Regions from separate parts of the Streptomyces sp. NPDC096152 genome, predicted to be linked through region 1. Evidence: riboswitches for the same ligand, from Rfam matches in the RefSeq annotation. Region 1 holds a riboswitch; the other holds the start of a gene.
What was found. Region 1 has a riboswitch for glycine ahead of gcvP (aminomethyl-transferring glycine dehydrogenase). Riboswitches for the same ligand answer to the same signal wherever they lie in the genome.

Region 1 (7,327 bases):
GGCCCGGGACGAGGAGTCGGCCGGACGGGTGGGGAGGCGGCTGCGCGACGACATACGGGCCGTCACGGGCCTGACCGGGTCCGTGGGGCTGGCCGCGTCCAAGATGCTCGCCAAGATCGCCTCGGAGCAGGCGAAGCCGGACGGGCTGGTGCTCATCCGGCCCGGCACCGAGCGGGCCCTGCTCGGTCCCCTGTCGGTGCGCGCCCTTCCGGGTGTGGGCCCGGCCACGGGTGACCATCTGCGACGGGCCGGGATCCACACCGTCGAGGAGCTCGCCGAGGCGGGCGAGGACGAGCTCGTCCGGCTGGTGGGCAGGGCGCACGGGCACGCGCTGTACGCCATGGCGCTGGCCCGTGACGAGCGGCCCGTGGTCGCCGAGCGCGAGGCCAAGTCGGTGTCGGTGGAGGACACCTACGACGTGGACATCCACGACCGGGTGCGGGTGGGGTTCGAGGTGCAGCGGCTCGCCGACCGCTGCGTACGGCGGCTGCGCGGGGCCGGACTGTCGGGGCGGACCATCGTGCTGAAGGTCCGCCGGTACGACTTCTCCACCCTCACCCGGTCGGAGACGCTGCGCGGGCCCACGGACGATCCGGCGGTGGTGCGGGAGGCCGCGGCCCGGCTGCTGGACTCCGTCGACACCACGGGCGGGGTGCGGCTGCTCGGCGTGGGCGTCTCCGGGCTCGCCGACTACACCCAGGAGGACCTGTTCGCCCAGGCGGCGGGAGCCCGGCCGGACGGGCCCGAGGAGGAACCCGCGGTCGAGCCGGCCGTGGAGCGGCCGGCGCCCGCCGAGCGGCGCTGGCCGGCGGGTCACGACGTGCGGCACACGGTGTACGGCCACGGATGGGTCCAGGGCAGCGGGCTCGGCCGGGTCACGGTCCGCTTCGAGACTCCCGACTCGGAGCCCGGACGCGTGCGCACGTTCCGCGTGGAGGACCCGGAACTGGAGCCGGTGGATCCGCTGCCGCTGGTGGCGCGAAGACCGGGATCGCACGGGGCGGGGGAAACCTCGGCGGGTTCGGCCGATCGGGGTTCGGACGCGGCCGCGAGGACGTCGCCGGAGGCGGTCGACGTGATGTCGCCGGACGGTGAGGCGATGTCGTCGGACGGCGACGGGACGAGGGCGCCCGACGCGGCCGAAGGGGCTGCGGCGGAGGCGGCCGGCGCCGTGGCTCAGGCCTCCTCCGAGCCCGCCAGCTTGCCGAAGTCACGGTCCGGAACGGCCGGAGGAGCGGCCACGTCGAGGCCGTAGTGGTGATAGAGCTGCAGTTCCTGTTCGGGGGAGAGATGGCGGCCGACGCCGAAGTCGGGGGCGTCCCTGATCAGGGCCCGGTCGAAGGGGACGCGCAGGGCGCCTTCGACGAGCTCGCTCGGCTCCAGGGGCACGAAGGCGTCCCTGGAGAACAGGCCGGTGCGTATGGCCGCCCACTCCGGCACCCCGGTCGCGTCGTCGAGATAGACCTCGTCCACCGTGCCGATCTTGATGCCTCTACGGTCGAACGCCTTGCGGCCGATCAGGTTGCGCGGATCGATGTCGGTCTGCACGGGCCCTCCACATGGTCGCAATACATCCGTTAGCACTACAAAAGAGCACATCACGATGGGCGGCCACTCGAAAGCCCGTGTGGTGGGCCCGCTGGTACGCTGGCAGCGGCTGCTGACCCCGTGCGGGAGAGTCCTCCAGCATCATCGGAGGCGCCGAAGGAGCAAATCCTCCCCGGAATCTCTCAGGCCCACGTACCGCACGGACGAGGTCACTCTGGAAAGCAGGGCGGGTGTCGACGGCTTCCGCTCTCACCGACGGTGAAAGCCGGGAGCCCCAGTGCGACCCGGTGAAGCTCTCAGGTCGAGATGACAGAGGGGGAGGCCGTTCGGGCACCCGCGCCGTGGTGCCCTCGAAGGTCGCGTCAGACCAGGAGGCCTCCACATGACCGCCCATCGCATTCCGCTCTCCGAGCTCGAACAGGGAATCCCCTTCGAGCAGCGCCACATCGGCCCCGATCACGAGGCCCGGGCCAAGATGCTCGCGCAGGTCGGCTACGGCTCGCTCGACGACCTCACGGCCGCCGCGGTCCCCGATGTGATCAAGAACGCCGGCGCGCTGGACCTGCCGGACGCGCGGACCGAGGCCGAGGTGCTCGCCGAGCTGCGCTCGCTCGCCGACCGCAACGAGGTCCTCGGCTCCATGATCGGCCTGGGGTATTACGGGACCTTCACGCCCCCGGTGATCCTGCGGAATGTCATGGAGAACCCGGCCTGGTACACGGCGTACACCCCCTACCAGCCGGAGATCTCCCAGGGCCGCCTGGAGGCGCTGCTGAACTTCCAGACGATGGTCGCCGAGCTGACCGGCCTGCCGACCTCCGGCGCCTCCCTGCTCGACGAGGGCACCGCCGCGGCCGAGGCCATGGCCCTGTCCCGACGCATGGGCCGCAACAAGAAGGGCCTGTTCCTGATCGACGCGGACGCGCTGCCGCAGACCGTGGCCGTCATCCGGACCCGCGCCGAGCCGTCCGGCGTCGAGGTCGTCGTCGCGGACCTGAGCGAGGGCATCCCGGCCGAGGTCGCCGAGCGTGAGATCAACGGCGTGCTCCTGCAGTACCCGGGCGCCTCCGGTGCCGTACGCGACCTGAAGCCCGTCATCGACCAGGCGCACGAGCTGGGTGCGCTGGTCACCGTCGCCGCCGACCTGCTCGCCCTCACGCTGCTGAAGTCGCCCGGGGAGCTCGGCGCGGACATCGCGGTCGGCACCACGCAGCGCTTCGGTGTGCCGATGGGCTTCGGGGGGCCGCACGCCGGCTACATGGCGGTGCACGAGAAGTTCGCCCGCAGCCTTCCGGGCCGCCTGGTCGGCGTCTCCGTCGACGTGGACGGGAACAGGGCCTACCGCCTGGCCCTGCAGACCCGCGAGCAGCACATCCGCCGGGAGAAGGCCACCAGCAACATCTGCACCGCCCAGGTGCTGCTCGCCGTGATGGCGGGCATGTACGCCGTCTACCACGGCCCCGAGGGGCTGCGGACCATCGCGCGCCGCACCCACCGCTACGCCTCCGTGCTCGCCGAGGGGCTCACCGCGGGCGGTGCCGAGGTCGTCCACGGCGCCTACTTCGACACGCTGACCGTCCGGGCCGAGGGCCGTGCCGCCGACGTGGTCGCCGCCGCCCGCCGCAACGGCGTCAACCTGCGCCTCGTCGACGCCGACCACGTCTCGATCGCCTGCGACGAGACCACCACCCGTGCCCAGTTGGACGCCGTGTGGTCCGCGTTCGGGGTCGAGGGCGACGTCGAGGCACTGGACGAGACCGCCGCGGACGTCCTGCCGCAGTCGCTGCTGCGCACCGACGACTACCTCACCCACCCGGTCTTCCACCAGCACCGCTCCGAGACCGCGATGCTGCGCTACCTGCGCAGGCTGGCCGACCGCGACTACGCGCTCGACCGCGGCATGATCCCGCTGGGCTCCTGCACCATGAAGCTCAACGCGACCACCGAGATGGAGCCGGTGACCTGGCCGGAGTTCGGTCAGCTGCACCCCTTCGCGCCCGCCGAGCAGGCGCAGGGCTACCTCACGCTCATCCGCGAGCTGGAGGAGCGCCTCGCCGAGGTCACCGGATACGACAAGGTCTCCCTGCAGCCGAACGCCGGCAGCCAGGGCGAGCTCGCCGGTCTGCTCGCCGTCCGCGGCTACCACCGCGCCAACGGCGACGCCCAGCGCACCGTCTGCCTCATCCCCTCCTCCGCGCACGGCACCAACGCCGCCAGCGCCGTGATGGCCGGCATGAAGGTCGTCGTCGTGAAGACCGCCGAGGACGGCGAGATCGACGTGACGGACCTGCGGGCGAAGATCGAGCAGTACCGGGACGAGCTCGCGGTGCTGATGATCACCTACCCGTCCACGCACGGTGTCTTCGAGGAGCACGTCGCCGACATCTGCGCGGCGGTGCACGAGGCCGGCGGCCAGGTGTACGTCGACGGCGCCAACCTCAACGCCCTCGTCGGCCTCGCCGAGCCCGGCCACTTCGGCGGCGACGTCTCGCACCTCAACCTGCACAAGACGTTCTGCATCCCGCACGGCGGCGGCGGTCCGGGCGTCGGCCCGGTGGCGGTCCGCGAGCACCTCGCGCCGTACCTGCCGAACCACCCCCTCCAGCCCGAGGCCGGTCCGGAGAGCGGGGTCGGCCCGCTCTCGGCCGCGCCCTGGGGTTCGGCGGGCATCCTGCCGATCTCGTGGGCGTACGTCCGTCTCATGGGCGGCGAGGGCCTCAAGCGGGCCACGCAGGTGGCCGTGCTCTCCGCCAACTACGTCGCCAAGCGCCTGGAGCCGCACTACCCGGTGCTCTACACCGGCCCGGGCGGCCTGGTCGCGCACGAGTGCATCATCGACCTGCGGCCGCTGACCAAGGCGACCGGGGTGAGCGTCGACGACGTCGCCAAGCGGCTGATCGACTACGGCTTCCACGCGCCGACGATGTCCTTCCCGGTGGCCGGCACGCTGATGATCGAGCCGACCGAGTCCGAGGACCTGGCCGAGCTGGACCGGTTCTGCGACGCGATGATCGCGATCCGCGCCGAGATCGAGAAGGTCGCCTCGGGCGAGTGGCCCGCGGAGGACAACCCGCTGCGGCACGCGCCGCACACCGCCGCCGCGCTCGGCGGGGAGTGGGAGCACGCCTACAGCCGTGAGGAGGCGGTCTTCCCGGCCGGGGTCTCTGCCGCCGACAAGTACTGGCCGCCGGTGCGCCGCATCGACCAGGCCTTCGGCGACCGCAACCTGGTCTGCTCGTGCCCGCCGCTGGACGCGTACGAGGACTGAACACCGTGACGGGGCTCCGCCCTGGCCCCTCGGAGGCCGGGGCGGAGCCTTCGCCGTGCCGCGGTCCTGCCCGGCAAGGGCCCGGCTCCCTCGGGCAGGTGCCCCTCGGCGTCACGTCAGGGCGTCGAGAGCGCGACCTCGGTCGACTTGATCAGGGCGACGACGGGGGAACCCGCCGTGAGGCCCAGCTCGGTGACGGCGTCCTGGGTGATCGCGGCGGTCAGTTCCCCGCCGTCGACGCCGACCTTGACGGACGCCATGGCCCGGCCGGTGGCGATGCCCGTGACCGTGCCGGGCAGCCGGTTGCGGATGGACAGGCCCTCGACCGGCCCGGTGGCCAGGGACACCTCGGTGGACTTCACCAGGGCGCGGACGGCGGAGCCCACGGTCAGGCCCAGTTCGTCGAAGGACTCGCGGGTGATCGCGGCGGTCAGGTCCTGCCCGCCGTCCAGACGGACCCCGACCGTGGCCATGGCCTCGCCCGGGTTGACGGCGGTGACGGTACCGGGCAGTCGGTTGCGGATGCTCAGGCTCATCGGTCACGCCTCGCAGAGGTGAGGAGGAACGGGAGGTACCGGGGTATTTCACCCCCTGGCGGTCCTCACCGTAGCCGCGGCGGCCGGCTCAGGCCGGGTAGGCGTGGGTCTGCGCCGCCTTCACCGTCGCCCAGACCGGTGCACCGGGGTGCAGGTCGAGTTCGGCCGCGGCGACCGTGGTCAGGTCCGCGGTGAGGGGCAGCTCGCCGGTCAGGTCCGCGCGGATCTGGTCGCCGTGGGTCTCCAGACCGGCGACCTCGCAGCGCCACAGGTTCCGGGCGCTGGAGCCGATGGGCCGGTCCCGGTGGAGGGTGACCGCGGCGGGCGGGAACGCCACGAAGACCGGACCCGTCAGGATCTCGGTGGTGGTGAGGGCGGCACCGCCGTCGAGCCGGACCAGGTGGCCCTCGGCCCGGCCCCGGTACAGATTGAGCCCGACCAACTGGGCCACGTAGTCCGTCCGCGGGTGGCGGGCGATGTCGGACGGGGTGCCCTCCTGGACCACGCGGCCGTCCTCGACGACGACGAGCCGGTCGGCCAGCACCATCGCGTCCAGCGGATCGTGGGTGACCAGGACGGCGACCGCCTCGAACTCGGCGAGATGGCGCCGCAGCCCGGCACGGACCTCCAGCCGGGTACGGGCGTCGAGCGCGGCGAGCGGTTCGTCCAGGAGCAGCAGCCGGGGCCGGGTGGCCAGGGCGCGGGCGAGCGCGACGCGCTGCGCCTGGCCCCCGGAGAGACGGCGGGGCCGGGCACCGGCGTGGTCGGCGAGACCCATCCGCTCCAGCCAGGCGGCGGCCTGAGCGCGGGCCTCCGTCTTGGAGGAGCCCCGGCAGCGCGGCCCGAAGGCCACGTTGTCCAGCGCGGAGAGGTGCGGGAAGAGCAGGTAGTCCTGGAAGACGACGCCGACCGGGCGGGCCTCGGGCGGCGTACGGTCCAGCGCGGCACCGTCCAGGCGCAGGTGCCCGGCGGTGAGCGGGATCAGACCCGCGAGCGCGCGCAGGGCCGTGGTCTTGCCGGCGCCGTTCGGGCCGAGGAGCGCGACGACGTCGCCGGGGGCGGCGGTCAGCCGTACATCGAGTCGGAAGCCCCCTCGCTCGACGACGAGACGGGCGTCGAGACCCAGGGCGCGGGTGCCCGCGGCGAGAGCGCCGCGCGTGGTGTCGTCGAGGTCGGTCATGACGCGGTCATCCATCGGTCGCGCAGCCCCGCCAGGACCGTGATCGACACGGCGAGCAGCACCAGGCTCAGGGCGATGGCGGCGGCCGGGTCGTTCTGCAGTGCCAGATAGACCGCCAGCGGCATCGTCTGGGTACGGCCGGGGAAGTTGCCCGCGAAGGTGATCGTCGCGCCGAACTCGCCGAGCGCCCGCGCCCAGGCCAGCACCGCACCCGCCGCGACGCCGGGTGCGATCAGCGGCAGGGTGACCCGGCGGAACGCGGTGAAGCGGGAGGCGCCGAGTGTGGTGGCCGCCTCCTCGTAGCGCGGGTCGGCGGCGCGCAGGGTGCCCTCGACGCTGATGACGAGGAACGGCATGGCCACGAACGTCTCCGCGACCACCACCCCGGCCGTGGTGAACGGCAGGGTGAGCCCGAACCAGGAGTCCAGCCACTGCCCGACGACACCGCCCCGGCCGAGCGCCAGCAGCAGCGCCACACCGCCCACCACCGGCGGCAGGACCAGCGGCAGTGTCACCAGTGCCCGCACCAGTCCGCGCCCGGGGAAGGTCGTGCGGGCCAGCAGCCAGGCCAGCGGCACGCCGAGCACCAGGCTGACGGCGGTGGCGGCGGTCGCGCTGACCAGGGACAGCCGGAGCGCCTGCCAGACCTCGGGGCTGGTCAGCTGGTCCGGCAGGCTGCGCCACGGCGCCCGTACCAGCAGGGCGAGCAGGGGCAGCAGCAGGAACGCCAGGCCCACGAGCGCGGGGACCAGCAGGGGCAGCGGGACGGGGCGGAGGAGGCGCTCGCGCCGCGAC
Region 2 (7,327 bases), on a different contig from region 1:
TGATCGTGTCGCCCGGCTTGAGCAGCGCGAACATCGCGGCCGCGTTCGCCTGGGCGCCGGAGTGCGGCTGCACGTTGGCGTGCTCGGCGCCGAAGAGCTCCTTGATGCGGTCGATGGCGATCTGCTCGACCACGTCGACGTGCTCGCAGCCGCCGTAGTAGCGGCGGCCCGGGTAGCCCTCGGCGTACTTGTTGGTGAGGACCGAGCCCTGGGCCTCCATGACCGCGACCGGAGCGAAGTTCTCCGAGGCGATCATCTCCAGCGTGGACTGCTGGCGGAGCAGCTCGGCGTCGACCGCGGCGGCGACGTCGGGGTCGAGCTCGTGCAGGGGCGTGTTCAGGACAGTCATACGGCTACGACTCCTCAGCCGGCGGTGAACGCGGTGTACTCGTCGGCGGAGAGCAGCTCCTCCGGCTCGCCGGCGACGCGCACCTTGAACAGCCAGCCGCCCTCGAAGGGGGCCGAGTTCACGAGCGAGGGGTCGTCGACGACGTCCTGGTTGACCTCGGTGATCTCGCCGGTGACGGGCGAGTACAGGTCGGAGACCGACTTGGTCGACTCGAGCTCGCCGCAGGTCTCGCCCGCCGACACCGAGTCACCGACCTCGGGGAGCTGGACGAAGACGACATCGCCGAGCGCGTTGGCCGCGTGCTCCGTGATGCCGACCGCCGACACGCCGTCCTCGGCGGGCGACAGCCACTCGTGCTCCTTGCTGTAACGCAGCTGCTGGGGGTTGCTCATGAGCTGAATTCTCCTGTACGCGGGGGAGTGCTGGTGAAGAGGGAGGCTGCTGGAAGCGCCGGTGAGCGGGAGAGGGTGTGCCCGGCGCCACGGACGCGCGGACGGGAACCCGCGGGCGGGCCGGTGCGCGCGGACGGGCGCCGGAGGGCGCCGGCCGGGCCGTGTGCCCGCCCGGACCGCTCCCAGTCTCTACTTCCGGCGCTTGTAGAAGGGCAGCGCCACGACCTCGTACGGCTCGTGGCTGCCCCGGATGTCCACGCCGACGCCCGCCGTGCCCGGCGCGGCGTGCGCGGCGTCGACGTACGCCATGGCGATGGGCTTGCCCAGCGTGGGGGAGGGGGCGCCTGAGGTGACCTCGCCGATCACCTCGCCGCCGGCGACCACGGGGTAGCCCGCGCGCGGGACCCGGCGGCCCTCGGCGACCAGGCCGACGAGGACCCGGGGCGGCTCGGCGGCGGCACGCTCGGCGGCGGCCGCCAGCGCCTCGCGCCCGACGAAGTCGCCCTCCTTGTCGAACTTCACCACCCGGCCGAGCCCGGCGTCGAAGGGGGTGAGCGAGGTGGACAGCTCGTGCCCGTACAGCGGCATTCCCGCCTCCAGGCGCAACGTGTCCCGGCAGGACAGCCCGCACGGGACCAGCCCGGCTGGCGCGCCCGCGTCGGTCAGCGCCTGCCACAGCTTCTCGGCGTCGGCCGGGGCGGCGAACAGCTCGAAGCCGTCCTCGCCGGTGTAGCCGGTGCGCGCGATCAGCGCCGGGACGCCCGCGACCGTGCCGGGCAGGCCCGCGTAGTACTTCAGGCCGTCCAGGTCGGCGTCGGTCAGCGTCTTGAGGATGCCGGGGGACTCGGGGCCCTGGACGGCGATCAGCGCGTAGGCGTCCCGGTCGTCGCGGACCTCGGCGTCGAAGCCGGCCGCCCGCTCGGTCAGCGCGTCGAGCACGACCTGGGCGTTGGAGGCGTTGGCGACGACCATGTACTCGGTCTCGGCCAGGCGGTAGACGATCAGATCGTCCAGGATGCCGCCGTCGGCCCGGCAGATCATGGTGTAGCGGGCGCGGCCCACGCCGACGGAGGCGATGTTGCCGACCAGGGCGAAGTTCAGCAGCTCGGCGGCCTGCGGGCCGGTGACCGTGATCTCACCCATGTGGGACAGGTCGAACAGGCCCGCCCTGGTGCGCACGGCGAGGTGCTCGTCCCGCTCGGAGCCGTAGCGCAGCGGCATGTCCCAGCCGGCGAAGTCGGTCATCGTCGCGCCGAGCGAGCGATGCAGCGCATCGAGCGCGGTACGGCGCTTCTCGGAAGGTTCGGTACTGCTCATCGGTCGGTCTCCCAGGGAGATGGGGGTCCCCCCGCGCGAGCAGAGCCGGGCATGGGGGAGGGCGAGGAACGTTCCTCCCCATCTGTCATCGGAACCTGAGAGGTTCGCAGTGACCCGCCGGTGGACGGACGGTCACGGCTTGCACCTTGGGTGGAGCCACTGCGGCAGCGGCCCGCTTTTCAGATGTGCCTCGCCCACGCGGTAATGGTGCCTGAGAGATTCAAGGGAGGGACTTGCTCCTTCGGCGCCCCAGCGACCTGCTGGGAACTCTCCCGCGCGGATTCAAGCGGCCGGTATGCAGTTGGCGCGCACATCATTGCACGCCCGGCCCGATCGTGGCAGGCCACGTCTGTAACCGGTCTGTGGCGGTACGCGTACGAAAACGCGAGACACCCCGTATTACCGTCTCTTTACACTCGGCGGGGAGGGAGAACTGTGACTGACCCCAGGGGAGGACGATCACGGTGAAGAGGACGACGGCGCAGGCGACCACCCCGGCCCTCGCGCTGCCCGAGCGGGGCCTGGCCCTGTCCCGGCGGCCCGCGCCCGGCGAGCGGTGCGGCGGGCGCCCCGCGCCCGTGGTCCGCGATCTGCGCGACCGGGCCGGCCGGGGCCCCCGCGCCCTTCTCTTCGGCCCCGGCGACGTGGTCGTGATCACCGGTCTGCCCGGCAGCGGCAAGTCCACCCTGATGCGCCGCGCGGTGCGCGGGGCGCGCGTGGACTCGCAGGACACCCGCGACCGCTGGGACGCCCGGGCGCCCCGCCTCCTGCCGTACGCGCTCTACCGCCCGCTGGTCCGCCTCGCCCACTACGCCGGGCTGCGCCGCGCCCTGCGGGCCGGCGGCGGAGTGGTGGTGCACGACTGCGGGGCCCAGGCCTGGGTGCGCGGCTGGCTGGCCCGCGCCGCCCGGCGCGGCGGCGGCACGATGCACCTGGTCCTGCTCGACGTGACCCCGGACACCGCGCTGGCCGGCCAGCGCGAGCGCGGCCGCGGCGTCTCGCGGTACGCCTTCCTGCGCCACCGCACGGCCGCCGCCCGGCTGCTGCGCGCGGTGGAGCGGGGGGAGCTGCCGGAGGGCTGCGGCTCGGCGACCCTGCTCGACCGGGACGCGGCGGACGCGCTGCGCCGGATCGGCTTCGCGGGCTGACCGGCTCCGGACGCGCTGCGCCGGATCGGCTTCGCGGGCTGACCGGCTCCGGCCGGTGCGGGCCCGGCGAGACGCCCGTGCCCCGGTACCCGCTAGCCTTGCCGGTCAGAGCAGTGGTTCCCAGCAGGCGGTAGGCAGATGGACTTCCCGGCGGACTTCCCCGCGGATCTTCCCGCGGACTATCCGGCACAGGCGCACCCCCACCCGCACGGCGGATGGCCCGGCAACGAGCTGGAGGAGGTGCTGTCGGCCTCCCTCGGCGTCCCCTCGGCCGGCGCCCGGATCGTCGAGGTCCTGGGGCGCAGCTTCGTGTGGGTCCCGCTGCCCAACGGCGGCGGCCCGAACAGCGGCCCGCTCGACCTGCCGACGCTGGAGGTCGAGGGCCAGGCCTATGTCCCGGTGTTCAGCTCCGAGGAGCAGCTCCGCCAGGCCGCCGGCTCCCAGATGCCCTACACCGTCGCGCCCGCCGTGGAGTTCGCGCGCGGCCTGCCCCCGCAGGTCGGGCTGGCCCTCAACCCGGACGGCGTGGTCGGCATCCCGCTGCCCCCGCCGGTCGTGGCCGAACTGTGCCGGACGGGACTGACCCCGCTCGACGGCCCCGCGAGCGGCGGCCGGGTCCGCCTCTACGAACCCGACTGGCAGGACGACCCGGTCGACTTCCTCTCCGCCGCCTCCGCCGAGTTCGCCGAGACCGGCGTGGTGCTCACCGCCCGCCGCTGCCTCGCCGTCATCGAGACCGCCGACCCGGTCCTGTTCGTCGGCGTCGAGCTCTCCCAGTGGGAGGGCGACCTGCGCATCCGCCCCATGGACGCCCTCGGCCGCGCGCTCGGCCGGGCCCCCGCCCCGTGGCCGGTCAACCTGATCCTCCTGGACGCGGCCCAGGACCCGGTGGGCGAGTGGATGCGCGAGAAGGTGCGGCCGTTCTACCAGCACGGCAACTGAGGGCCTCCCGGACGGGCCTGGGGGATCGCGTGGTGGCCCGCGGGCGGCCCGCGGCCGGGCGAGGACGGCAGGCGTCCCGGGCCCCCGGGCGGGCTTAAGCTAGGCCCTGTCGTCAAACTCCCGTCTGCCGTGCGACGCCAGGACCTGGGGCCCGTCGCGAGGCAGGCGGGACTTTCACCACAGGCCCGAGGGGCACGGCCGGGTCGAGGGGTTGCACAGAGGGGCGGTCGGTTCAAGGTGAGCGCAAGCGGCACGGCCGCGGCCGGGCAGGTCGAGCAGATGCTGCGCCAGGTCACGCCCGGGCGTTACGACGCCTACGAGGCACTCCTGCGTGCCCTCGCCACCCCCTCCTCCGGCCAGGTCTGGATGCTGCTCTGGCACGGTCAGGCCGGCTCGCCCGACGCCCAGTACGGCCACATGGAGGCCGACGGCCACGGCTACGCCCCCTGCGTGACCTCCGCCCAGGAGCTGTCGGCCAGCGGCTGGAACCGGTCGTACGAGGTGGTGGACGGCCTGGACGTCGCCCGCACCCTCTACCCCGACCACTACGGCCTCTGGCTCAACCCGCACGCGCCCGGCGGCGGCGTCGGCATCCCCTGGCTCGACCTGCGGCGCATCGCCGCCGGCCTGGACCGCCAGCCGGCCGGCCCGCTGCGGCTGGCGGAACCGGCCATCGAGATCCCGCAGTTCTACGCCCTGCTCGCGCAGAACGCGCACCGCACGCCCGCGGTCCGCTCGCTGCGCCGCGCCTGGGTGCAGCCGGCGCTCGGCGCCCCCTACCTCGCCATCGGCCTGGACGTGTACGACACCTCGCCGCAGGCCGTGGACTCGGTGCGCGCGATGATGCAGCAGTCCATCGGCGCGGTCCCCGACGGCCTGCCGGTGTCGACCGTCGCGATGTCCGACGAGTACGACCCGGTCGCGATGTGGCTGCGCGCCCAGGCGCGCCCGTTCTACGACCGTGAGGCCCACGCGGCCCCCGCCCAGGCCCCGGCGGCCGGGTACGGCTACCCGCCGGTTCACGGCGGCTACTGACCGGCCGCGCACACTCGCACCGCATCGTCATCACCGTCCGTGCACATCTCCCCGCGTAGACCGCGGACGAATGATGCCAAAAGGCGCAGTTTTGCCGTTCTGTCCCAACTGTCCCGCGTCCGAGGGCCGTTCATCGCCGTTCGGATAACGGAATCCCCAGGACAGCATCACGGTTGCGCATACATTCCCGGTCAGCTCTGGCGAGTGATCGTGAGCCCGTTGAAGACTCGCCTCTCAGACGCGAGGCCATCGATCCTGTGATCGAACCAATCCACAGATCCGCTGGACAGTTGGGCCGCAACCATCGGCGGCCGCCGCGCAGCAGGTAAGCGAACCAAGCCGTCCACAGCGGCGGGCAAAGGCCGGTCACCACCGGCGCGAGAGGGGTCAGGTCACTGTGACCGCACCGATCGAGACCACGGGGGCGGAGGCCGAAGCGCAGCCTGAGGCCGTGCTCGCCGGGGCCAAGAAGAGCCAGATCGAAGGGCGTTCACTCACCCAGATCGCCTGGACGCGGTTCAAGCGGGACAAGGTGGCCGTGGCGGGTGGCGTCGTGGTCATCCTGCTCGTCCTCATGGCGGTGCTCGCCAAGCCGATCGAGTGGGTCTTCGGGCTCGACCCCGACAAGTTCAACCAGGACCTCATCGACCCCGCCCTGCTGGCCCCCAAGGGTGCCTGGGGCGGCATGAGCATGGCCCACCCGCTGGGCATCGAGCCCCAGTACGGCCGCGACATGCTCGCCCGCATCATCGACGGCTCCTGGGTCTCCCTCCTGGTCGCCGGCGGCGCCACCCTCCTCTCGGTGATGATCGGCGTGGTGCTCGGTGTCGTCGCCGGGTACTACGGCGGCTGGGTGGACAGCCTCATCAGCAAGCTGATGGACACCTTCCTGGCCTTCCCGCTGCTGCTGTTCGCCATCGCCATCTCGGCTTCCGTGCAGGACGGCTTCTTCGGCCTCGACGGACTCTCGCTGCGCATCTGCGTGCTGATCTTCGTGATCGGCTTCTTCAGCTGGCCCTACATCGGCCGCATCGTGCGCGCCCAGACGATGAGCCTGCGCAAGCGGGAGTTCGTCGAGGCCGCGCAGAGCCTCGGGGCCCGGGGCCCGTACATCCTGTTCCGAGAGCTGCTCCCCAACCTCGTCGCGCCGATCCTCGTCTACTCGACGCTGATCATCCCGACGAACATTCTCTTCGAGGCCGCGCTGAGCTTCCTCGGAGTGGGTATCGCTCCGCCGCAGGCCTCCTGGGGCGGAATGCTCAGCAACGCCGTGGATCTCTACACAGCTGATCCGCAGTTCATGTTCGTGCCCGGTCTGGCGATCTTCATCACCGTCCTGGCATTCAACCTGCTGGGTGACGGGCTGCGTGATGCCCTCGACCCTCGCAGCAAGTGATCCATCGATAGAGGGGGTCTTCCTCACGTGAAGACGAGAAGGGTAACCGCGGCCGTGGCGTCCGTCATGGTGCTCTCCCTGGGTGCCGCCGCGTGCGGCCCCGGCGGGGGCGGCAGCGACAAGGGCTCCGGTGGCAGCGGTAAGAAGGATGCGGCGCTGGACTCCATCGTCAACGCGTCGAGCAAGAAGGGGGGGACGGTCAACCTCGAGGACTCGGACGTGCCGGACTCCCTGGACCCGGGCAACACGTACTACGGCTTCGTGCAGAACTTCTCGCGTCTGTACGCCCGTACGCTCGTCACGTTCAAGCCGGCCGCGGGCAAGGACGGCCTCACGGTCGTCCCTGACCTCGCGACCTCCCTCGGCAAGGCCAGTGCCGACGCGAAGACCTGGACCTACCACCTGCGTTCGGGCCTGAAGTTCGAGGACGGGACCCCGATCACGTCCAAGGACGTCAAGTACGCGATCGAGCGCTCCAACTTCGCGCCCGAGGCCCTGTCCAACGGCCCGACGTACTTCAAGGCGTACCTCGAGGGCGGCGACAAGTACAAGGGCCCCTACAAGGACAAGTCGGCCGAGGGCCTGAAGTCCATCGAGACGCCGGACGACACCACGATCGTCTTCCACCTGGCGAAGCCCTTCGCGGACTTCGACTACCTGGCGACCTTCTCCCAGACGGCCCCCGTGCCGCAGGCGAAGGACGACGGCGCGAAGTACGTCCAGCACATGGTCTCCTCCGGCCCCTACA

Region 2: linked by a shared signal. The riboswitch ahead of gcvT (glycine cleavage system aminomethyltransferase GcvT) and the one ahead of gcvP (aminomethyl-transferring glycine dehydrogenase) in region 1 are both predicted to bind glycine.

What each region holds. Positions count from the first base shown of each region.
Region 1 is NZ_JBIWFW010000006.1:576,004-583,330, reverse strand. Features, by position in the region: gene ACIQ9G_RS23215 (DNA polymerase IV) at 1-1,255, shown strand, start outside; gene ACIQ9G_RS23210 (PRC-barrel domain-containing protein) at 1,177-1,548, opposite strand; glycine riboswitch at 1,662-1,756, shown strand; gene gcvP (aminomethyl-transferring glycine dehydrogenase) at 1,931-4,816, shown strand; gene ACIQ9G_RS23200 (molybdopterin-binding protein) at 4,933-5,352, opposite strand; gene ACIQ9G_RS23195 (ABC transporter ATP-binding protein) at 5,441-6,532, opposite strand; gene ACIQ9G_RS23190 (ABC transporter permease) at 6,529-7,327, opposite strand, start outside.
Region 2 is NZ_JBIWFW010000010.1:33,105-40,431, forward strand. Features, by position in the region: gene glyA (serine hydroxymethyltransferase) at 1-349, opposite strand, end outside; gene gcvH (glycine cleavage system protein GcvH) at 364-741, opposite strand; gene gcvT (glycine cleavage system aminomethyltransferase GcvT) at 931-2,058, opposite strand; glycine riboswitch at 2,248-2,343, opposite strand; gene ACIQ9G_RS30590 (AAA family ATPase) at 2,517-3,206, shown strand; gene ACIQ9G_RS30595 (enhanced serine sensitivity protein SseB) at 3,345-4,148, shown strand; gene ACIQ9G_RS30600 (enhanced serine sensitivity protein SseB C-terminal domain-containing protein) at 4,386-5,183, shown strand; gene ACIQ9G_RS30605 (ABC transporter permease) at 5,581-6,579, shown strand; gene ACIQ9G_RS30610 (ABC transporter substrate-binding protein) at 6,646-7,327, shown strand, end outside.